Linked DNA regions of Streptomyces venezuelae. The protein of the gene in region 1 binds, or shares a complex with, the protein of each later gene. Links are inferred from orthologs where the notes say so. Each region holds a gene or a part of one and is shown on either strand. Other genes may lie near its edges. The genes, in order: nusB and rpsJ.

What was found.
Region 2: the proteins of nusB (region 1) and rpsJ are in contact, whole or in part, in a solved structure (PDB 3D3B), measured with the Escherichia coli proteins. The link is inferred for Streptomyces venezuelae from one-to-one orthologs.

The regions. Positions count from the first base shown.
Region 1 is NZ_CP029194.1:7,126,878-7,138,561, forward strand. The notes cover bases 960-3,771. They hold nusB (transcription antitermination factor NusB), read left to right. Parts: upstream 960-2,052; coding sequence 2,053-2,490; downstream 2,491-3,771. Other genes in these bases: DEJ46_RS32615 (aminopeptidase P family protein), read left to right, coding at 960-1,434; efp (elongation factor P), read left to right, coding at 1,484-2,050; bldD (transcriptional regulator BldD), read right to left, coding at 2,722-3,222; pyrR (bifunctional pyr operon transcriptional regulator/uracil phosphoribosyltransferase PyrR), read left to right, coding at 3,468-3,771. Also shown: DEJ46_RS32610 (AAA family ATPase), read left to right, coding at 1-202; more of DEJ46_RS32615, read left to right, coding at 322-959; more of pyrR, read left to right, coding at 3,772-4,031; DEJ46_RS32640 (aspartate carbamoyltransferase catalytic subunit), read left to right, coding at 4,116-5,105; DEJ46_RS32645 (dihydroorotase), read left to right, coding at 5,108-6,421; DEJ46_RS32650 (hypothetical protein), read left to right, coding at 6,418-6,996; carA (glutamine-hydrolyzing carbamoyl-phosphate synthase small subunit), read left to right, coding at 6,993-8,141; carB (carbamoyl-phosphate synthase large subunit), read left to right, coding at 8,134-11,442; DEJ46_RS32665 (quinone-dependent dihydroorotate dehydrogenase), read left to right, coding at 11,518-11,684. UniProt on the Escherichia coli protein: Part of the processive rRNA transcription and antitermination complex (rrnTAC). The complex forms an RNA-chaperone ring around the RNA exit tunnel of RNA polymerase (RNAP).
Region 2 is NZ_CP029194.1:3,521,069-3,532,804, forward strand. What follows is about bases 3,421-6,284. They hold rpsJ (30S ribosomal protein S10), read right to left. Parts: upstream 5,075-6,284; coding sequence 4,766-5,074; downstream 3,421-4,765. Other genes in these bases: rplW (50S ribosomal protein L23), read right to left, coding at 3,421-3,450; rplD (50S ribosomal protein L4), read right to left, coding at 3,450-4,100; rplC (50S ribosomal protein L3), read right to left, coding at 4,108-4,752; DEJ46_RS15715 (RNA polymerase sigma factor), read right to left, coding at 5,542-6,284. Also shown: rpsQ (30S ribosomal protein S17), read right to left, coding at 1-78; rpmC (50S ribosomal protein L29), read right to left, coding at 78-302; rplP (50S ribosomal protein L16), read right to left, coding at 302-721; rpsC (30S ribosomal protein S3), read right to left, coding at 727-1,566; rplV (50S ribosomal protein L22), read right to left, coding at 1,566-1,913; rpsS (30S ribosomal protein S19), read right to left, coding at 1,956-2,237; rplB (50S ribosomal protein L2), read right to left, coding at 2,250-3,086; more of rplW, read right to left, coding at 3,127-3,420; more of DEJ46_RS15715, read right to left, coding at 6,285-6,780; DEJ46_RS15720 (YciI family protein), read right to left, coding at 6,777-7,139; tuf (elongation factor Tu), read right to left, coding at 7,326-8,519; fusA (elongation factor G), read right to left, coding at 8,670-10,796; rpsG (30S ribosomal protein S7), read right to left, coding at 10,836-11,306; rpsL (30S ribosomal protein S12), read right to left, coding at 11,309-11,680. UniProt on the Escherichia coli protein: Involved in the binding of tRNA to the ribosomes. Part of the processive rRNA transcription and antitermination complex (rrnTAC). The complex forms an RNA-chaperone ring around the RNA exit tunnel of RNA polymerase (RNAP).

The DNA.
Region 1 (11,684 bases):
GATCGTCCTGGAGCGCAATGCCGAGCGCAGCGGCAACCGGCGCCTCTCGGACGAGGAGGTCGCCGCCATCCACGGCCGGATGGCCGGCTGGTACGGCTCCGGCCTGCCGATCATCGACAACTCCACGTACGACGTCGAGACCACCGCGCGCGTCCTCGACGACGTCCTCGCCCGCGCGATAGCGAGCCCACCGGCCTGGTGACCGGGCCGGGGGCCCGCCTGCCCGGCACCGACCCGGCGCGGAACCGGCCGCGCCGGGCGCCCCGCACGGTCGGCCGCTCAGAACAGGCCACCTCGCCGAGCTCCTCGTAGGCTCGGAGCATGTCAGAGGTGTATGCGGACCGCCGTGTACGGCTGCGCGATCGGTGCGCGGCCGCGGGCAGCCCGGCGGCCCTGGTCTCCCGCCCCGCCAACGTCCGCTATCTCGCGGGCGGTTCGCCCGCGGGAGCGGTCCTGCTCATCGGCCCCGAGCCGGACGCGGACGTCCTGCTCTGCACTGTCGCGCCCGGCGGGGAGCCGGCCGACGGACGGCTCGACGAACTGCTCCGGCAGCAGGTCCTGCCCGCCGGCGGGGGAGATCCGGCGGTCGCGGCCGTCGACCTCGCGCGCCGGGCGGGCGCCGACGCGCTCGCCGTCGAGGAGCACGACCTGACCGTGGCCCGGCACCGAGCCATGGGCTCCGTCGCGCCCGGCCTCCACCTCGCGGACCTCGCCTGCGCCGTGGAACAGCTCAGGATCGTCAAGGACGAGGACGAGATCGCCTGCCTGCGGATCGCCGCCGAGATCGCCGACCAGGCCCTCGGTGAGCTGCTGGAGTCGATCCTGGTGGGGCGGACCGAGCGCCACCTCGCGCTGGAGCTGGAGCGGCGGCTCGTCGACCACGGTGCCGACGGGGCCGCCTTCCCGACCTCCGTGGCGACCGGCCCGCACTCCGGGCGCCGCAGGCACCGGCCCACCGACCGCCGCGTCGAGGAGGGTGATTTCCTCTCCGTCTGCCTCGGCGCCGACTATCGCGGCTACCGGTGCGAGATCGGTCGCACCTTCGTCATCGGCACGGCGCCCGCCGACTGGCAGATCGAGCTGTACGAGCTCGTCTTCGCCGCTCAGCGGGCAGGACGCGAGTCCCTCGCACCGGGCGCCGAGTACCGCGACGTGGACCGGGCGGCCCGCCAGATCCTGGACTCCGGGGGCCACGCGGAGGCCGCCGTGCCGCTCACCGGGCACGGGGTGGGGCTCGAAATCGACGAGGACCCGCAGCTCTCACCCTCGGCCATGGGTAAACTGGACGCTTGTGTGCCGGTCACCGTCGAACCGGGGGTTCACCTCCCGGGACGGGGCGGGGTCCGGATCGATGACACGCTCGTCGTGCGCCAGGAGGCGGACGGCGGACCCGAGCTACTCACCATCACGACCAAGGAGCTGCTCGCGCTGTAGAGCGCGTACGTCTCCGCGGTCCCACGTCAGTCCAGGAGATTCCGCAACCGTGGCTTCCACGAACGACCTCAAGAACGGCATGGTGCTCAAGCTCGACGGGGGCCAGCTCTGGTCCGTCGTCGAGTTCCAGCACGTCAAGCCCGGCAAGGGCCCGGCCTTCGTGCGCACCAAGCTCAAGAACGTGCTGTCCGGCAAGGTCGTCGACAAGACGTTCAACGCCGGCGTCAAGGTCGAGACGGCCACCATCGACCGCCGCGACATGCAGTTCTCCTACATGGACGGCGACTACTTCGTCTTCATGGACGAGCAGACCTACGACCAGCTGATGGTCGACCGCAAGTCCGTCGGCGACGCCGCCAACTTCCTCATCGAGGGCTTCACCGCCTCCGTCGCCCAGCACGAGGGCGAGGTGCTCTACGTCGAGCTCCCGGCCGCCGTCGAGCTGACGATCAAGCACACCGACCCGGGCGTCCAGGGCGACCGCTCCACCGGCGGCACCAAGCCGGCCACGCTGGAGACCGGTCACGAGATCCAGGTCCCGCTCTTCATCACCACCGGTGAGAAGATCAAGGTCGACACCCGCACCAGCGACTACCTCGGCCGGGTGAACAAGTAACCGTGGCCGCTCGGAGCAAGGCCCGCAAGCGCGCCTTCCAGATCCTCTTCGAGGCGGACCAGCGTGGTGCCTCCGTCCAGGAGGTTCTCGCGGACCAGGTCCGGCACGCGCGGTCGGACGACCGCCAGCCGCCGGTGAACGACTTCACCATGCAGCTGGTCGAGGGCTACGCGTCCCACGTGGCTCGGATCGACGAGCTCATCGCGACCTACGCGGTGGACTGGGACCTCGACCGGATGCCGGTCGCCGACCGGAACATCGTGCGCCTCGGGGCGTACGAGCTGATCTGGGAGGACGGCACGCCGGACGCGGTCGCGATCGACGAGGCGGTGCAGCTCGCCAAGGAGTTCTCGACCGACGAGTCCCCGAACTTCGTCAACGGCCTGCTGGCGCGCTTCAAGGACCTGAAGCCGCGGCTGCGCCGGGACGCGGACGTCTGAGTCCCCAGGACATCGGACAGTCCGGGCGTCAGGACGTCACCCGTCGCCGAAGGGGCCCGCAGCTCACGCTGCGGGCCCCTTCGGCGTGTCCGGGCCCCTCGGGGCACCGGCGGGCCCGGAGGGCCTGAGCGGCCCGTACAGGGCGGGGAAAAGCCAACGGGCCCGTGGACGTCGGATGACGTCCACGGGCCCGGCGGTACGTTTCTGCTGTTGCCTCGGAAGGACAGCGGGTCAGTTCTCCTCGTGGGCGACCGCGCGGCGCGCGTCCGCGTCGAGGACGCCCCAGCTGATCAGCTGCTCGGTGAGGACCGAGGGGGACTGGTCATAGATGACGGCGAGCGTGCGCAGGTCGTCCTGGCGGATCGACAGCACCTTGCCGTTGTAGTCGCCGCGCTGCGACTGGATCGTCGCCGCGTAGCGCTGGAGGGGGCCGGCCTTCTCCTGGGGGACGTGCGCGAGCCGCTCCAGGTCGAGGACCAGCTTCGGCGGCGGCTCGGCGGCCCCGCCCGGGGTCGTGCCCGGCAGGAGCTCCTGCACCGGCACCCCGTAGAAGTCGGCCAGCTCGGCGAGACGCTGCACGGTCACCGCGCGGTCACCACGCTCGTACGAGCCGACGACCACGGCCTTCCAGCGGCCCTGGGACTTCTCCTCCACCCCGTGGAGGGAAAGACCCTGCTGGGTGCGGATGGCACGGAGTTTGGCCCCGAGCTGCTTTGCGTATTCGCTGGACATAACGCTCCCGGACGCTGTGACGACATGCGGCTGCGCCGCGCGGCTGGTAACTCACTGTGAGGTTACGCAGCGTTACTCTTTCCCGTCAAGCCGAAAGGTCCGTACCGCCCCCTCCCGGGGGACGTCGCCCGGAGTGGCGGTGGGGGCGTCGGAAGCGGGACGACATGCCCCTGGTAGTGTTGACCGCGCAAATCCGACGTCCTTTAAGAGCCGTCCCGTGAGGCGGAGAAGGAGGTCCGTTTCCCATGGACGCTCAGCAGTACAGCGATGACGCCCGGCCCGTTCTCGAGGCCCCGGACATCGCGCGGGTCCTGACCCGTATCGCCCACGAGATCGTCGAACGCGCCAAGGGCGCCGACGACGTGGTCCTCCTCGGCATCCCCACCCGCGGTGTCTACCTCGCCCGCCGGCTCGCCGAGAAGCTCGAATCGATCACCGGCGCCAAGATCCCGGTCGGTTCCCTCGACATCACCATGTACCGGGACGACCTGCGCCTGAAGCCGGCCCGCGCCATCGGCCGCACCGAGATCCCCGGTGACGGCATCGACGGCCGCCTCGTCGTCCTCGTCGACGACGTGCTCTTCTCCGGCCGCACCATCCGCGCCGCCCTCGACGCCCTCGGCGACATCGGCCGTCCGCGCGCCGTCCAGCTCGCCGTCCTCGTCGACCGCGGCCACCGCGAACTCCCGATCCGCGCCGACTACGTCGGCAAGAACCTCCCCACGTCGCTGCGGGAGACGGTCAAGGTCCAGCTCGCCGAGGAAGACGGTCGCGACACCGTCCTGCTCGGCACCCGGACCGCCTCCTAGCCGGACCGGCTCCCCCGCGGGGCAGGGGTACACCCCTGCGCCCCCGCATGCCCGCATGCCTCCCCACCACGGAGAGAAACCCCGATGATGCGTCACCTCATCTCGGCCGCCGACCTCACCCGCGACGACGCCGTCCTGATCCTCGACACCGCCGAGGAGATGGCCCGGGTGGCCGACAGGCCCATCAAGAAGCTGCCGACCCTGCGCGGCCGGACCATCTGCAACCTGTTCTTCGAGGACTCCACCCGGACCCGGATCTCCTTCGAGGCCGCCGAGAAGCGCCTCTCCGCCGATGTCATCAACTTCGCGGCCAAGGGCTCCAGCGTCTCCAAGGGCGAGTCCCTCAAGGACACCGCGCAGACCCTGGAGGCCATGGGCGTCGACGCGGTCGTCATCCGGCACGGCGCCTCCGGGGCCCCCTACCGGCTCGCCACCTCCGGCTGGATCGACGCCCCCGTCGTCAACGCCGGCGACGGCACCCACCAGCACCCCACCCAGGCCCTCCTGGACGCCTTCACCATGCGCCGCCGGCTGGTCGGCCGTGACGAGGGCCTCGGCAAGGACCTGAACGGCCGGCGCATCACGCTCGTCGGCGACGTCCTGCACAGCCGGGTCGCCCGCTCCAACGTCGACCTGCTGCACACCCTCGGCGCCGAGGTCACCCTGGTGGCCCCGCCGACCCTGGTCCCCGTCGGCGTCGAGACCTGGCCCTGCGAGATCTCGTACGACCTCGACAGCGTGCTGCCGAAGTCCGACGCGGTGATGATGCTGCGTGTGCAGCGAGAGCGGATGAACGCCGCCTTCTTCCCCACCGAGCGTGAGTACTCCCGCCGGTACGGGCTCGACGGCGACCGGATGGCGAAGATGCCCGAGCACGCCATCGTCATGCACCCCGGCCCCATGGTCCGCGGCATGGAGATCACCGCCGAGGTCGCCGACTCCGACCGCTGCACGGTCATCGAGCAGGTCGCCAACGGCGTCTCGATCCGGATGGCCGTCCTCTACCTGCTGCTCGGCGGCAACGACTCCGCCGCCACCGCCCCCAGCACCACCCGCACCGAGGAGAGCAAGTAATCATGAGCAAGATCCTTATCCGTGGTGCGCAGGTGCTCGGTGGCGAGGCCCAGGACGTCCTGATCGACGGCGAGACCATCGTCGCCACCGCCCGGCAGGGCGAAATCGATGGGAGTGGTACCGGCCTGTCCGCCGAAGGCGCGACGGTGATCGAGGCCGAGGGCCAGATCCTGCTGCCCGGCCTGGTCGACCTCCACACCCACCTGCGCGAGCCCGGCCGCGAGGACTCCGAGACCGTCCTCACCGGCACCCGCGCCGCCGCCTCCGGCGGCTACACCGCCGTCTTCGCCATGGCCAACACCCACCCGGTCGCCGACACCGCCGGCGTCGTCGAGCAGGTCTGGCGCCTCGGCAAGGAGTCCGGCTACTGCGACGTCCAGCCCATCGGCGCCGTCACCGTCGGCCTGGAGGGCAAGAAGCTCGCCGAGCTCGGCGCCATGAACGACTCCGCCGCCGGCGTCACCGTCTTCTCCGACGACGGCAAGTGCGTCGACGACGCCGTGATCATGCGCCGCGCCCTGGAGTACGTGAAGGCCTTCGGCGGCGTCGTCGCCCAGCACGCCCAGGAGCCCCGCCTCACCGAGGGCGCCCAGATGAACGAGGGCATCGTCTCCGCCGAGCTGGGCCTCGGCGGCTGGCCGGCCGTGGCCGAGGAGTCGATCATCGCCCGCGACGTCCTCCTCGCCGAGCACGTCGGCTCCCGCGTCCACATCTGCCACCTCTCCACCGCCGGCTCCGTCGAGATCGTCCGCTGGGCCAAGTCCCGCGGCATCGACGTCACCGCCGAGGTCACCCCGCACCACCTGCTCCTCACGGACGAGCTGGTCCGCTCGTACAACCCCGTCTACAAGGTCAACCCGCCGCTGCGCACCGAGAAGGACGTCCTCGCGCTGCGCGAGGCGCTGGCCGACGGCACGATCGACATCGTCGCCACCGACCACGCCCCGCACCCGCACGAGGACAAGGACTGCGAGTGGGCTGCCGCCGCCATGGGCATGGTCGGCCTGGAGACCGCCCTCTCCGTCGTCCAGCAGACGATGGTCGAGACCGGCCTCCTCGACTGGGCCGGCGTCGCCGACCGGATGTCCTTCGCCCCGGCGCGCATCGGACGGGCCACGGGCCACGGACGACCCGTCTCGGCTGGTGAGCCCGCGAACCTGACGCTGGTCGATCCGGCATACCGTGGTGTCGTGGACCCCGCGGGCTTCGCCTCCCGCAGCCGCAACACCCCCTACGAGGGCCGTGAGCTGCCGGGACGCGTCACCCACACCATCCTGCGGGGCCGGGCAACGGTCGTGGACGGGAAGCTGGCGTGACACCACTCATCGCAATCGCCGCAGAGGCAGCGGATCAGAAGTCGGCGGTAGTGACCGACTGGGCCGGACGGATCGGCTGGGTCGCCGGACTGCTGCTCTTCGTCGTCCTCGTCTACTGGCTGATGCGCCAGGGCTGGAAGTGGCGCGGCAGCCTCCAGTCGGACCTGCCCGAGCTGCCCACCGCGCCGGAGACCCCCGGTGCGGCGACACTGACTCTCAGCGGGCGCTACCACGGGTCCACGACCGCCGGGCAGTGGCTCGACCGGATCGTCGCCCACGGTCTCGGCACCCGCAGCCGCGTCGAGCTCACGCTCACCGACGCCGGAATCGCGGTCGTCCGCCCCGGGGCGAACGACTTCTTCATCCCGGCGGAGGCCCTGCGCGAGGCCCGCCTCGACAAGGGCATCGCGGGCAAGGTCCTCGCCGAGGGCGGCCTGCTGATCGTCACCTGGGCCCACGGCGGGAAGCTGCTCGACTCCGGCTTCCGCTCCGACCGGGCGGCCGAGCACACCGCCTGGGTCGAGGCCCTCAACTCCATGAACCAGATCACCACGACGGAAGGCATCGCACGATGACGACCTCCACAAGGGGAGCCGCCAAGACTCCCGCCGTACTCGTCCTGGAGGACGGCCGCATCTTCCGCGGTCGCGCCTACGGGGCCGTGGGGGAGACCTTCGGCGAGGCCGTGTTCTCCACCGGCATGACCGGCTACCAGGAGACCCTCACCGACCCGTCGTACCACCGCCAGGTCGTCGTCATGACCGCCCCGCACGTCGGCAACACCGGCGTCAACGACGAGGACCCCGAGTCCGGCCGCATCTGGGTCTCCGGCTACGTCGTCCGCGACCCCGCCCGCGTCTCCTCCAACTGGCGCGCCCAGCGCTCGCTGGACGAGGAGCTGGAGCGCCAGGGCGTCGTCGGCATCTCCGGCATCGACACCCGCGCCCTCACCCGCCACCTGCGCGAGCGCGGCGCCATGCGCGTCGGCATCTTCTCCGGCGACGCCTGGACCGGCGTCCGCGACGAGGCCCTCCTCGCCAAGGTGCAGGAGCAGCCCCAGATGAAGGGCGCGAACCTCTCCGCCGAGGTCGCCACCAAGGAGACGTACGTCGTCCCCGCGATCGGCACGAAGAAGTTCACCGTCGCCGCCGTCGACCTCGGCATCAAGGGCATGACCCCGCACCGGATGGCCGAGCGCGGCATCGAGGTCCACGTGCTGCCCGCCACCGCCACCGCCGAGGACATCTACGCGGTGAACCCGGACGGCGTCTTCTTCTCCAACGGCCCGGGCGACCCGGCCACCGCCGACGGCCCCGTCGCCGTCATGCGCGCCGTCCTGGAGCGCAAGACCCCGCTCTTCGGCATCTGCTTCGGCAACCAGATCCTCGGTCGCGCCCTCGGCTTCGGCACCTACAAGCTGAAGTACGGCCACCGTGGCATCAACCAGCCGGTCCAGGACCGCACCACCGGCAAGGTCGAGGTCACCGCGCACAACCACGGCTTCGCCGTCGACGCGCCCCTCGACAAGATCTCCGACACCCCCTTCGGGCGCGCCGAGGTCTCCCACGTGTGCCTGAACGACGACGTGGTGGAAGGCCTCCAGCTGCTCGACCAGCCGGCCTTCTCCGTCCAGTACCACCCCGAGGCGGCCGCGGGCCCGCACGACGCCGCGTACCTCTTCGACCGCTTCGTATCCCTGATGGAGGCCGAGCGTGCCTAAGCGCACCGATATCCAGTCCGTCCTGGTCATCGGCTCCGGCCCGATCGTCATCGGACAGGCCGCAGAGTTCGACTACTCCGGCACCCAGGCCTGCCGCATCCTCAAGGCCGAGGGCCTGCGGGTCATCCTGGTCAACTCCAACCCGGCCACGATCATGACCGACCCGGAGATCGCCGACGCCACGTACGTCGAGCCGATCACCCCCGAGTTCGTCGAGAAGATCATCGCCAAGGAGCGCCCCGACGCCCTCCTGCCCACCCTCGGCGGCCAGACCGCGCTCAACACCGCGATCTCCATGCACGAGCAGGGCGTCCTGGAGAAGTACGGCGTCGAGCTCATCGGCGCCAACGTCGAGGCCATCAACAAGGGCGAGGACCGCGACCTCTTCAAGGGTGTCGTCGAGGCCGTCAAGGCCAAGATCGGCTACGGCGAGTCCGCCCGCTCGGTCATCTGCCACTCCATGGACGACGTCCTCAAGGGCGTCGAGACGCTCGGCGGCTACCCCGTCGTCGTCCGCCCCTCCTTCACCATGGGCGGCGCCGGCTCCGGCTTCGCCCACGACGAGGACGAGCTGCGCCGCATCGCCGGCCAGGGCCTCACGCTCTCCCCGACCACCGAGGTGCTCCTGGAGGAGTCCATCCTCGGCTGGAAGGAGTACGAGCTGGAGCTGATGCGCGACAAGAACGACAACGTCGTGGTGGTCTGCTCCATCGAGAACTTCGACCCGATGGGCGTCCACACCGGTGACTCGATCACCGTCGCCCCGGCGATGACGCTCACCGACCGCGAGTACCAGCGGCTCCGCGACATCGGCATCGCGATCATCCGCGAGGTCGGCGTCGACACCGGCGGCTGCAACATCCAGTTCGCGATCGACCCGGTCGACGGCCGGATCATCGTCATCGAGATGAACCCGCGCGTCTCCCGCTCCTCGGCGCTCGCCTCCAAGGCGACCGGCTTCCCGATCGCCAAGATCGCGGCCCGTCTCGCCGTCGGCTACACGCTGGACGAGATCCCGAACGACATCACGGAGAAGACCCCGGCGTCCTTCGAGCCCACGCTCGACTACGTCGTCGTCAAGGCTCCGCGCTTCGCCTTCGAGAAGTTCCCGCAGGCCGACTCCACCCTCACCACGACCATGAAGTCGGTCGGCGAGGCCATGGCGATCGGCCGCAACTTCACCGAGGCGCTCCAGAAGGCCCTGCGCTCCCTGGAGAAGAAGGGCTCGCAGTTCACCTTCGTCGGCGAGCCCGGCGACAAGGCCGAGCTGCTGCGCGAGGCGGTCCGCCCGACCGACGGCCGTATCAACACCGTCATGCAGGCGATCCGCGCCGGCGCCACCCCGGAGGAGGTCTTCGACGCCACGAAGATCGACCCGTGGTTCGTCGACCAGCTCTTCCTGATCAAGGAGATCGCCGACGAGCTGGCCGCCGCCGAGAAGCTCGAGCCCGAGCTCCTCGCCGAGGCCAAGCGGCACGGCTTCTCCGACGCCCAGATCGCCGAGATCCGCGGCCTGCGCGAGGACGTCGTCCGCGAGGTCCGGCACGCCCTCGGCGTCCGCCCGGTCTACAAGACGGTCGACACCTGCGCCGCCGAGTTCGCCGCCAAGACCCCGTACTTCTACTCCTCGTACGACGAGGAGAGCGAGGTCGCGCCGCGCACCAAGCCCGCCGTGATCATCCTGGGCTCCGGCCCGAACCGCATCGGCCAGGGCATCGAGTTCGACTACTCCTGCGTCCACGCCTCCTTCGCGCTCAGCGACGCGGGCTACGAGACCGTGATGGTCAACTGCAACCCGGAGACCGTCTCGACGGACTACGACACCTCCGACCGCCTGTACTTCGAGCCGCTGACGCTGGAAGACGTGCTGGAGATCGTCCACGCCGAGACGCTGGCCGGCCCCGTCGCCGGTGTCGTCGTCCAGCTCGGCGGCCAGACCCCGCTGGGCCTGTCGCAGGCGCTCAAGGACAACGGCGTGCCGGTCGTCGGCACCTCCCCGGAGGCCATCCACGCCGCCGAGGACCGCGGCGCCTTCGGCCAGGTCCTCGCCGAGGCGGGTCTGCCCGCCCCGAAGCACGGCACCGCGACCACCTTCGCCGGCGCCAAGGCCATCGCCGACGAGATCGGCTACCCCGTCCTCGTACGCCCGTCGTACGTGCTCGGCGGCCGCGGCATGGAGATCGTCTACGACGAGACCCGCCTGGAGTCGTACATCGCGGAGTCCACCGAGATCAGCCCCACCCGGCCGGTCCTGGTCGACCGCTTCCTCGACGACGCCATCGAGATCGACGTCGACGCCCTCTACGACGGCCACGAGCTCTACCTCGGCGGCGTCATGGAGCACATCGAGGAGGCCGGCATCCACTCCGGCGACTCGGCCTGCGCCCTGCCCCCGATCACCCTCGGCGGCTTCGACATCAAGCGCCTGCGCATCTCCACCGAGGCGATCGCCAAGGGCGTCGGCGTCCGCGGCCTGATCAACATCCAGTTCGCGATGGCGGGTGACATCCTCTACGTCCTGGAGGCCAACCCGCGCGCCTCCCGGACCGTCCCCTTCACCTCGAAGGCGACCGCCGTCCCGCTCGCGAAGGCCGCCGCCCGCATCTCGCTCGGCGCCACCATCGCCGAGCTGCGCGAGGAGGGCCTGCTGCCGAAGAACGGCGACGGCGGCACCCTGCCGATCGACGCGCCGATCTCCGTCAAGGAGGCCGTCATGCCGTGGTCGCGCTTCCGCGACATCCACGGCCGCGGCGTCGACACCGTCCTCGGCCCGGAGATGCGCTCCACCGGCGAGGTCATGGGCATCGACGCGGTCTTCGGCACGGCCTACGCCAAGTCGCAGGCCGGCGCCTACGGTCCGCTGCCCACCAAGGGCCGCGCGTTCATCTCCGTCGCCAACCGCGACAAGCGCTCGATGATCTTCCCGGCGCGCGAGCTGGTCGCCCACGGCTTCGAGCTGATGGCCACCTCGGGCACCGCGGAGGTCCTCAAGCGCAACGGCATCAACGCCACGGTCGTGCGCAAGCTCAGCGAGGGCGAGGGCCCGAACGGCGAGAAGACCATCGTCCAGCTGATCCACGACGGCCAGGTCGACCTGATCGTCAACACCCCGTACGGCACCGGCGGCCGCCTCGACGGCTACGAGATCCGTACGGCCGCGGTGGCGCGCAGCGTCCCGTGCCTCACCACGGTCCAGGCGCTCGCCGCGGCCGTCCAGGGCATCGACGCGCTCAACCACGGCGACGTCGGCGTCCGCTCGCTCCAGGAACACGCGGAGCATCTGACCGCGGCCCGCGACTAGCAGCCCGTACGAACGAGGGGGACACCGGAGACACCGCGGTGTCCCCCTCTTCATGAGCACACCTGGACCTCCCGCATGTACAAGTTCTTCTTCCGGCTCGTCTTCAAGCGCATGGACCCCGAGAAGGCCCACTACCTGGCCTTCCGCTGGATCCGCTTCGCCGCCCGCGTCCCCGTCCTGCGGACCTTCGTCGCCGCCGTCCTCGCGCCCCGGTACAAGGAGCTGCGCACCGAGGCCCTCGG
Region 2 (11,736 bases), 3.6 Mb from region 1 along the record:
CTTGTCGCTGACGACCAGGCCCTCGCGGACCTTGCGAGCGTTGCGCTCGGTCTTCTCAGTCACGTTGCTCTCGCTCATCAGGCGTTCTCCACCGTCTCGATGCCCAGCTCACGCTCACGCATCAGGGTGTAGATCCGGGCGATGTCCTTACGGACGGACTTGAGCCGGCCGTGGTTCTCGAGCTGGCCCGTCGCCGCCTGGAAGCGGAGGTTGAACAGCTCTTCCTTGGCCTCGCGGAGCTTGTTGAGAAGCTCCTCGTTGCCCAGCTCGCGCAGCTCGGACGCCTTGGTACCGGCCGACATCACAGCTCACCTGCTTCGCGCTTAACGATCTTGCACTTCATCGGCAGCTTGTGGGCCGCACGGGTCAGGGCCTCGCGCGCGATCTTCTCGTTCGGGTAGGACAGTTCGAACATCACCCGACCCGGCTTGACGTTCGCGATCCACCACTCCGGAGAACCCTTACCGGAACCCATGCGGGTCTCGGCGGGCTTCTTCGTCAGGGGACGGTCCGGGTAGATGTTGATCCAGACCTTGCCGCCACGCTTGATGTGGCGGGTCATCGCGATACGAGCAGCCTCGATCTGGCGGTTCGTCACGTACGCCGGCGTGAGGGCCTGAATGCCGTACTCGCCGAACGCAACCTGCGTACCACCCTTGCTCATACCCGAGCGCTTGGGGTGGTGCTGCTTGCGGTGCTTGACCCTACGGGGGATCAGCATTTCGGTCAGGCCTCCGTTCCGGTGCTCTCAGCCGGAGCAGCGGCGGCAGCCTCGGCCTTGGGGGCCTCGGCGGCCGGAGCCGACTGCTGCGGCTTGCGGCCGCGGCCGCCACGCTCGCCACCACGGCCACCACGGCCGGCCGGGCGGTCGCCAGCGCCGGCACCACGGGCCGGGCGGTTACCCGCACGGGCCGCAGCGTTCTCGGCGCGGACCTCGGCGATGTTCTTGACGTCGCCCTTGTAGATCCAGACCTTGACGCCAATGCGACCGAAGGTCGTCTTGGCCTCGAAGAAGCCGTAGTCCACGTTCGCGCGGAGCGTGTGCAGCGGCACACGACCCTCGCGGTAGAACTCCGAGCGGGACATCTCGGCGCCGCCGAGACGACCGCCACACTGGATCTTGATGCCCTTGGCGCCGGCCTTCATCGTGCCCTGCATGCTCTTACGCATGGCGCGACGGAAGGAGACGCGGGAGGAGAGCTGCTCGGCAACGGCCTGAGCAACCAGCTGAGCGTCCATCTCGGGGTTCTTGACCTCGAGGATGTTCAGCTGGACCTGCTTGCCCGTGAGCTTCTCGAGGTCACCGCGGATGCGGTCGGCCTCGGCGCCACGGCGGCCGATGACGATGCCGGGACGCGCGGTGTGGATGTCCACCCGCACGCGGTCACGGGTGCGCTCGATCTCAACCTTCGAGATGCCGGCGCGCTCCATGCCGGACGTCATCATCCGACGGATGGCGACGTCTTCCTTGACGTAGTCCTTGTACAGCTTGTCGGCGTACCAGCGGGACTTGAAGTCCGTGGTGATGCCGAGCCGGAACCCATGCGGGTTAACCTTCTGGCCCATTACCGGGTTCCTTCCTTGCTGCTGACGACCACGGTGATGTGGCTGGTCCGCTTACGGATCCGGAATGCACGGCCCTGAGCACGCGGACGGAACCGCTTCAGGGTCGGGCCCTCATCGACGTACGCCTCGCTGATGACCAGCGAAGAGGCGTCAGTGTGGTCGTAGTTGTGTGCAGCGTTGGCAATGGCGCTGTCCAGCACCTTGCCAACCGGCACGCTCGCGGCCTGCGGGGCGAAACGCAGGACCGCCTGAGCCTCCGTGGCGTCCATGCCACGGATAAGGTCCACCACTCGGCGGGCCTTCATGGGCGTGACGCGGATGTACCGCGCCTGGGCCCTGGCTTCCATGGTTGTCCTTCCAGTGTCTGTCATGGTCATTCCACCCCGCTACTAGCGGCGCTTCGACTTCCGGTCGTCCTTCACGTGACCCCGGAAGGTGCGCGTCGGCGAGAACTCGCCGAGCTTGTGGCCGACCATCGACTCGGTGACAAACACCGGAATGTGGGTCTTGCCGTTGTGCACCGCGATCGTGTGGCCGAGCATGGCCGGGATGATCATCGAGCGACGGGACCAGGTCTTGATGACGTTCTTGGTACCGGCTTCGTTCTGGGCGTCCACCTTCTTGACGAGGTGGCCGTCGACGAAGGGTCCCTTCTTGAGACTGCGCGGCATCTAAACCCGCTCCTAGCGCTTCTTGTTCGTCTTGCGGCGGCGGACGATGTACTTGCTCGAAGCCTTCTTCGGCGAGCGAGTACGACCCTCCTTCTGACCCCACGGGGAGACCGGGTGGCGACCACCGGAGGTCTTGCCCTCACCACCACCGTGCGGGTGGTCGACCGGGTTCATCGCCACACCGCGAACGGTCGGGCGAACGCCCAGCCAGCGCTTACGGCCGGCCTTGCCCCAGTTGATGTTCGACTGCTCGGCGTTGCCGACCTCGCCGATGGTGGCGCGGCAGCGGGCGTCGACGAGACGGATCTCACCGGACGGCATACGAAGGTGGGCCATCGTGCCCTCCTTCGCCAGCAGCTGCACGGAGGCGCCAGCGGAGCGCGCGAACTTGGCGCCGCCACCGGGACGGAGCTCGATCGCGTGGATCGTGGTACCGACCGGGATGTTGCGGAGAGCCAGGTTGTTGCCGGGCTTGATGTCCGCGCCGGGGCCGTTCTCGACGCGGTCACCCTGCGTCAGACCCTTGGGGGCGATGATGTAGCGCTTCTCGCCGTCCACGTAGTGGAGCAGCGCGATGCGCGCGGTGCGGTTGGGGTCGTACTCGATGTGAGCGACCTTCGCCGGCACGCCGTCCTTGTCGTGACGACGGAAGTCGATCACCCGGTAGGCGCGCTTGTGGCCGCCACCCTGGTGTCGAACCGTGATCCGACCGGTGTTGTTACGGCCGCCCTTGCTGTGCAGGGGGCGGACCAGCGACTTCTCCGGCGTGGACCGCGTGATCTCGACGAAGTCGGCTACGGAAGAGCCACGACGGCCCGGCGTAGTCGGCTTGTACTTGCGGATTCCCATTTCTCAGTCCTCGTCCGATTCCGGACGATCCAGACCGCCCTTAGGCGGTCGGACCGCCGAAGATGTCGATACGGTTGCCCTCGGCAAGGGTCACGATGGCGCGCTTGGTGTCCTTGCGCTTACCGAAACCGGCCTTGGTGCGCTTGCGCTTGCCCTGGCGGTTGATCGTGTTGACCCCGGTGACCTTGACCGAGAAGACCGCCTCGACGGCCTGCTTGATCTGGGTCTTGTTGGAGCCAGGCGCGACGATGAACGTGTACTTGTTCTCGTCCAGCAGGGCGTAGCTCTTCTCCGAGACAACCGGCTTGACGAGAATGTCGCGCGGGTCCGAGAAGGTCTTGCTGGTGACGACGGCGTCAGTCATCAGGCGTCGCTCCCTTCGGTCTCAGCGGTCTGGGGGCCAGACACGAAGGACTCGAGGGCGGCCTGGGTGAAGACCACGTCGTCGGAGACGATCACGTCGTACGTGTTGAGCTGGCCCGGCTCCAGGATGTGCACCTGGGGCAGGTTACGAGCGGACAGCCACGCGGCCTCGTCGGAGCGCTCGGCGACCAGGAGCAGGTTCTTGCGCTCCGAGATCTTGCCGAACAGCGTCTTGGCGGCCTTGGTGGAGATGCCACCCTCGACCACGCCGGTGACGACGTGGATGCGGGAGTGGGTGGCCCGGTCCGAGAGGGCACCGCGGAGGGCGGCGACCTTCATCTTCTTCGGGGTCCGCTGCGAGTAGTCACGCGGCACGGGACCGTGCACGACGCCACCACCGGCGAACTGCGGGGCGCGGGTCGAACCCTGACGGGCGCGGCCGGTGCCCTTCTGGCGGTAAGGCTTCTTGCCACCACCGCGGACTTCGCCACGGCTCTTGGTCTTGTGCGTGCCCTGACGGGCCGCGGCCAGCTGCGCGACGACGACCTGGTGGATCAGCGGAACGCTGACCTTGGCGCCGAAGATCTCCGCGGGGAGCTCGACGGTCCCGGCCTTGTCGCCTGCCGGCGAAAGGATGTCAATGGTGCTCATCGGTTCCTCAAACCCCCTTGGCCGCGGTGCGGACCAGGACGAGGCCACCGTTGGGGCCGGGGACGGCGCCCTTGATGAGCAGCAGACCCTTCTCGGCGTCAACGGCGTGGACGGTCAGGTTCTGGGTGGTCACACGCTCGTTGCCCATGCGACCGGCCATCTTCATGCCCTTGAAGACACGACCCGGAGTGGCGCAGCCACCGATGGAGCCGGGCTTGCGGTGCACGCGGTGGGCACCGTGCGACGCCTTGCCACCACGGAAGTTGTGGCGCTTCATGACACCGGCGAAGCCCTTGCCCTTGCTCTTGCCGGTGACGTCGACCTTGACGCCGGCCTCGAAGAGCTCGGCGGTGATCTCCTGGCCGAGCGTGTACTCGGAGGCGTCAGCGGTGCGGAGCTCCACCAGGTGGCGGCGCGGGGTGACGTCAGCCTTGGCGAAGTGACCCTTGAGGGGCTTGTTCACCTTGCGAGGGTCGATCTCGCCGAAGGCGATCTGGACCGACTCGTAGCCGTCGACGTCGTTCGTACGGACCTGGGTCACGACATTCGGGCCGGCCTTGACGACGGTCACCGGGACGACCCGGTTGTTCTCGTCCCAGACCTGCGTCATGCCGAGCTTCTCGCCCAGGATGCCCTTGATGTTCTTAGCCATCTCGCGCGTCACCTCAGAGCTTGATCTCGATGTCGACGCCCGCCGGCAGGTCGAGACGCATCAGCGAGTCAACCGTCTTCGGCGTGGGGTCGAGGATGTCGATGAGGCGCTTGTGCGTGCGCATCTCGAAGTGCTCGCGCGAGTCCTTGTACTTGTGCGGCGACTTGATGACGCAGTACACGTTCTTCTCAGTGGGCAGCGGCACCGGGCCTGCGACCGACGCACCAGTGCGGGTCACCGTCTCGACGATCTTCTTCGCCGAGGAGTCGATGACCTCGTGGTCGTAGGCCTTGAGCCGGATGCGGATCTTCTGTCCCGCCATGGCTACTAGTAGTCCTTTGTCTCGTAACGCTCTGGCATCCCGGTCGACTGTGCTTCCTGAGAAGCTCCGTCCTACCTCCGACCCACGCGGTCGGGCGTGTCGCACTCCCTCTACGCAGAAATCCCTGAGGATTTCCCAACCAAGGGGGTGCGGTCACCATGACCGCGAGTCGGGGGTGGAACACCCACCGGGAGCCTGGTCGGCACCCCGCTGACGCTTCCCAGAAGATTCCCGTACGTCCGCCCGACGCCTCTCAGCAGAGAGGTGTGAAGCGACGAGTACTGTGGGACTCGCTTCCGGTCCTCCCGACGGGAGGCGCGCAGCATCGGCACTCAACCGAGCAACCCCGACAGTCTGCCATACGGGACCTTCCGGCCGCCAATCGGGGTCGAAGACTGTACCCCACGTCACGTACGGACAAGCGCCGGGGCGCACGCGTCTTCCCGCGCGCCTGCTCTCGGCGCCCTTCACCCCAACCGGCGTGCCCGCTCCGTCAGATGGCGGCGCTCGGGAGCGCTCGTCGTGTGCCGGGCCGCCTCGCGATAGGCCGCCGCCGCGCTCTCCTCGTCGCCGAGGAGTTCGAGCAGGTGCGCGCGGGTCGCGAGGAGCCGGTGGTGGTGGGCGAGGCGCTTGTCCTCCGCCAGGCCGGCGAGCAGCTCCAGGCCCGCCTCCGGGCCGTGGACCATCGCGACCGCGACGGCACGGTTGAGCGTGATCACCGGGTTGTCCCCGGTCCGCTCCAGGAGCTCGTACAGGGCGAGGATCTGCGGCCAGTCCGTGGCCGCGGCGGACTCCGCCTCGTCGTGGACGGCCGCGATCGCCGCCTGGAGCTGGTACGGGCCGACCTGCCCCTTCGGCAGCGTGCGGCTGATCAGCTCGATGCCCTCCCCGATCAGCCGGCCGTCCCAGCGGCCCCTGTCCTGCTCGGCGAGCGGCACCAGCTCGCCGTGCGGGCCCGTGCGGGCCGGGCGGCGGGCGTCGGTGAGCAGCATGAGCGCGAGCAGGCCCGCCGTCTCGGTGTCCTCGGGGACGAGCCGGTGCAGGAGCCGGGTGAGCCGGATCGCCTCCGTGGAGAGCGCCGGCGCGGTGAGCTCGTCGCCGCCGCTGGCCGTGTAGCCCTCGTTGAAGGTCAGGTAGAGGACGTGCCGCACCTCGGCGAGCCGGGCCGCCCGGGCCTCCCCCTCGGGCTGTGCGAGCCCTCCCCCGGCGGCCTTGATCGTCTGCTTGGCCCGGCTGATGCGCTGCGCCATGGTCGGCTCGGGCACGAGGAAGGCGGCGGCGATCTGCGCGGTGGTGAGGCCGCCGACGGCCCGCAGGGTGAGCGCGATCCGGCTGGGCGGCGACAGGTCCGGATGGCAGCAGAGGAAGAGCAGGGACAGGGAGTCGTCCCCGCCCGTGCCGGGGGCGTCGGCGGCCTGGGCGACGAGCTCGGAGTCGGGCGTGGCGAACGCCAGGGCGTCCTCGCGGCGCCGGCGTGCGACATCGGCGCGCAGCTGGTCGATGTACTTGCGGGTCGCGACGGTGAGCAGCCACGCACGGGCGTTGTCGGGGACGCCGTCCTGCGGCCACTGCCGCGCGGCGGCGATCAGCGCCTCCTGGAGGGCGTCCTCGCAGGCGTCGAAGTTGCCGTGCCGTCGGACGAGCAGGCCGAGGACCTGCGGCGTGCACTCACGCAGCAGGTCCTCGATCTCCTGGGCTGCGGTCACAGGTCCGCCGCGGACTCGTGCAGGACCGGCCAGAGCTCGACGGGGTCGACGTCCGCGAAGGGCATGTCGGCGGCGATCTGCTGGGCGCGCTCCGGGCTGTCGCAGTCGAGCAGGTAGAAGCTGGCCAGGTACTCCTTGGTCTCCAGGTACGGCCCGTCGGTGACGGCGGGGGCGCCGTCCTCGCGGCGGACGAGCCGGGCGGCGGCCGCGTCGGCGAGTCCGTACGCGCCGAGCAGCTCGCCGGTCTCCCGGTACTTCCGGTTGAAGGCCTCCTGCCTGGCGATCGCCTCGGGCCAGGCCTCGGCCGGGAAGGACTCCCACTTGGCCTGGTTGCCGTAGATCATCGCGACGTACTTCATCTCGGGTGTCCTCCCCGTCCCCGCGCGCCCCTGTGGCGTGCTGTCACCCAGGGGTCGGAGCCGCCCGCGCGGCCTCGACATCTCCGACCCTATGTATTTCCTGGAGCGGATACGCGAGAAGGCCCCGCACCGAAAGGTGCGGGGCCTTCTGCTGCAGCTACTCGAGCTACCAGGTCAGATCAGAGATCAGGCAGTGATCTTGACGACCTGGCCGGCGCCGACGGTCCGGCCACCCTCACGGATGGCGAACTTGAGGCCCTCCTCCATGGCGATGGGCTGGATCAGCTCAACGCTCATGGCGGTGTTGTCGCCCGGCATGACCATCTCGGTGCCCTCGGGGAGGGTCACGACGCCGGTCACGTCCGTGGTGCGGAAGTAGAACTGCGGGCGGTAGTTGTTGAAGAACGGGGTGTGACGGCCACCCTCGTCCTTCGACAGGATGTACGCCTGCGCCTCGAAGTTGGTGTGCGGCGTAACCGAGCCCGGCTTGATGATGACCTGGCCGCGCTCGACGTCCTCGCGCTTGATACCACGGAGGAGCAGACCGACGTTCTCACCGGCCTGGCCCTCGTCGAGGAGCTTGCGGAACATCTCGATACCGGTGACCGTGGTGGTGGTCTTCTCGGTCTTGATACCGATGATGTCGACGGTCTCGTTGACCTTGAGGATACCGCGCTCGATACGACCGGTGACGACGGTGCCACGACCGGTGATCGTGAAGACGTCCTCGATCGGCATCAGGAACGGCTTGTCGACGTCACGCTCGGGCTGCGGGATGGACTCGTCCACCGCGTGCATGAGGCCGAGGAGCTTCTCGCCCCACTCCTTGTCGCCCTCGAGGGCCTTGAGCGCCGAGACACGGACGACCGGAAGGTCGTCGCCCGGGAACTCGTACTCGGAGAGGAGCTCACGGACCTCGAGCTCGACGAGCTCCAGGATCTCCTCGTCGTCCACCATGTCGGCCTTGTTCAGGGCGACGACGATGTACGGAACGCCGACCTGGCGGGCCAGGAGCACGTGCTCCTTGGTCTGCGGCATCGGGCCGTCGGTGGCGGCGACCACGAGGATGGCGCCGTCCATCTGCGCGGCACCCGTGATCATGTTCTTGATGTAGTCAGCGTGACCGGGGCAGTCGACGTGCGCGTAGTGACGCGACTCCGTCTGGTACTCGACGTGCGCGATCGAGATGGTGATACCGCGCTGGCGCTCCTCAGGAGCCTTGTCGATCTGGTCGAAGGCCGAGGCCTCGTTCAGGTCCGGGTACGCGTCGTGCAGCACCTTGGTAATGGCGGCCGTGAGGGTCGTCTTACCGTGGTCAATGTGACCGATGGTGCCGATGTTGACGTGCGGCTTAGTCCGCTCGAACTTTGCCTTCGCCACTGAATCCTCCTGCGGAGTGGTTCTGTACGCCTTGCTTCATCGGCGCCAGGTGATCTTTGCTGGGATGCCATCCACCGGGGCCCGATTCCTCGGGTCTCGGGGTCGAACCCCGGTGACTGGTGTCAAGCCTAAAGCGTGAACTCGGGAGAGTTACTCGCCCTTGGCCTTCGCGATGATCTCCTCGGCGACGTTCCGCGGAACCTCGGCGTAGGAGTCGAACTGCATCGAGTAGCTTGCGCGACCCGAGGTCTTGCTGCGGAGGTCTCCGACGTAGCCGAACATCTCCGAGAGGGGCACGAGGCCCTTCACGATGCGAGCACCGTGACGCTCCTCCATGGCCTGGATCTGGCCACGGCGGGAGTTGATGTCGCCGATGACCTCACCCATGTAGTCCTCGGGCGTGGTGACCTCAACGGCCATCATCGGCTCAAGGATGACGGGAGAAGCCTTACGCGCGGCCTCCTTGAAGGCCTGCGAACCGGCGATCTTGAACGCGAGCTCGGAGGAGTCGACCTCGTGGTAGCCACCGTCGAGAAGGATGACGCGGACGCCAGTCATCTCGTAGCCGGCCAGGATGCCGAACTGCATGGCCTCCTGCGCACCCGCGTCGACCGAAGGGATGTACTCCTTCGGGATGCGGCCACCGGTGACCTTGTTCACGAACTCGTACGAGGCGTCGCCGCCCTCGATGGGCTCGATCGCGATCTGCACCTTGGCGAACTGACCGGTACCACCGGTCTGCTTCTTGTGGGTGTAGTCCACGCGCTCGACGGCCTTGCGGATCGTCTCGCGGTACGCGACCTGCGGCTTGCCGACGTTCGCCTCGACCTTGAACTCGCGACGCATACGGTCGACGAGGATGTCGAGGTGAAGCTCGCCCATACCACCGATGATGGTCTGGCCGGTCTCCTCGTCCGAGTGCACCTGGAAGGAGGGGTCCTCCTCCGCGAGACGCTGGATGGCGACACCCAGCTTCTCCTGGTCACCCTTGGACTTGGGCTCGATGGCGACCTGAATAACCGGGGCCGGGAAGTCCATGGACTCCAGGATGACCGGGTTCTTCTCGTCGCACAGCGTCTCACCGGTGGTGGTCTGCTTCAGGCCCATGACGGCGACGATGTCGCCGGCGCCCACCGAGTCGATCTCCTCACGCTTGTTCGCGTGCATGCGGTAGATCTTGCCGATGCGCTCCTTCTTGCCCTTGACGGAGTTCAGCACCGCGGTGCCGGCCTCCAGGCGACCGGAGTAGATCCGGACGAAGGTGAGCTTGCCGAGGTGCGGGTCGCTCGCGATCTTGAACGCGAGGGCCGACAGCGGCTCGTCGTCGGACGGCTTGCGCTTCACGACGACCTCGGCGTCCTTGACGTCGTGGCCCTCGATGGCCTCGACGTCCAGGGGCGAGGGGAGGTAGCGCACGACCGCGTCGAGCAGGGGCTGGACGCCCTTGTTCTTGAACGCGGTGCCACAGAAGACGGGGGTCACCGTGGTGTCGCCACCCTTGCCGGAGGCAATGGTGATGCGACGGACGGCGGCGTAGAGCTGCTCCTCGGTGGGCTCGGTGCCCTCGAGGAAGAGCTCCATGAGCTCCTCGTCGTTCTCCGCGATGGTCTCGACCATCTTGGCGCGGTACTCGTCGGCAAGCTCGAGCTTGTCCGCCGGGATGTCGACGACGTCGTACATCTCACCCTTGCTGGCCTCGGCGGACCAGACAAGCGCCTTCATGCGGACCAGGTCGATGACGCCCTGGAAGTCCATCTCGGCGCCGATCGGCAGCTGCATGACGATCGGGGTCGCGCCGAGGCGCTCCACGATCATGTCGACGCAGCGCAGGAAGTCGGCACCGGTACGGTCGAGCTTGTTGACGAAGCAGATACGCGGAACGCCGTAGCGGTCCGCCTGACGCCAAACGGTCTCGGACTGGGGCTCGACGCCGGCCACGCCGTCGAACACGGTGACAGCACCGTCGAGCACGCGCAGCGAACGCTCCACCTCGACGGTGAAGTCGACGTGACCCGGCGTGTCGATGATGTTGATCGTGTGATCGACATTCTCGAGCGGCCAGTGGCAGGTCGTCGCGGCGGACGTGATCGTGATGCCGCGCTCCTGCTCCTGCTCCATCCAGTCCATCGTGGCAGCGCCGTCGTGGACTTCACCGATCTTGTACGAGACGCCGGTGTAGAACAGGATCCGCTCGGTGGTGGTCGTCTTGCCCGCGTCGATGTGAGCCATGATGCCGATGTTGCGCACCTTGGCAAGGTCAAGCGAAGTGGTAGCCATATCGGCTCAGTCTTCTCTCGGTCTCGATGTGGGTTGCGACTACCAGCGGTAGTGCGCGAAGGCCTTGTTGGACTCGGCCATCTTGTGCGTGTCCTCACGCTTCTTGACCGAAGCACCGAGGCCGTTGGAGGCGTCGAGGAGCTCGTTCAGGAGGCGCTCGGTCATGGTCTTCTCGCGACGGGCGCGGGAGTAACCGACGAGCCAGCGGAGGGCCAGCGTGGACGCGCGGCCCGGCTTGACCTCGATCGGCACCTGGTAGGTGGCGCCACCGACACGACGGGACTTGACCTCGAGGGACGGCTTGACGTTCTCGAGAGCGCGCTTCAGCGTGATGACCGGGTCCTGGCCGGTCTTCTCACGAAGACCCTCCATGGCGCCGTACACGATGCGCTCGGCGGTGGAACGCTTGCCGTCCAGCAGGATCTTGTTGATCAGCGAGGTGACAAGAGGAGAGCTGTAGACCGGGTCGATGATGACCGGGCGCTTCGGGGCGGGGCCCTTACGAGGCATTCTTACTTCTCCTTCTTGGCGCCGTAGCGGCTGCGAGCCTGCTTACGGTTCTTGACGCCCTGCGTGTCGAGGGAACCGCGGATGATCTTGTAACGAACACCCGGCAGGTCCTTCACACGGCCACCACGCACGAGCACGATGGAGTGCTCCTGCAGGTTGTGACCCTCACCCGGGATGTAGGCCGTGACCTCGATGCCCGAGGTCAGACGCACACGCGCGACCTTACGGAGGGCCGAGTTCGGCTTCTTCGGGGTGGTCGTGAACACACGCGTGCAGACGCCGCGACGCTGAGGGGAACCCTCGAGTGCGGGCGTCTTGTTCTTCTCGACCTTGTCCTGCCGGCCCTTACGGACCAGCTGCTGGATCGTAGGCACTACTTCTCCGGTTTCTGTGTGCCGTCGGTGAAACTAACCTGGAACACGCGCCGACC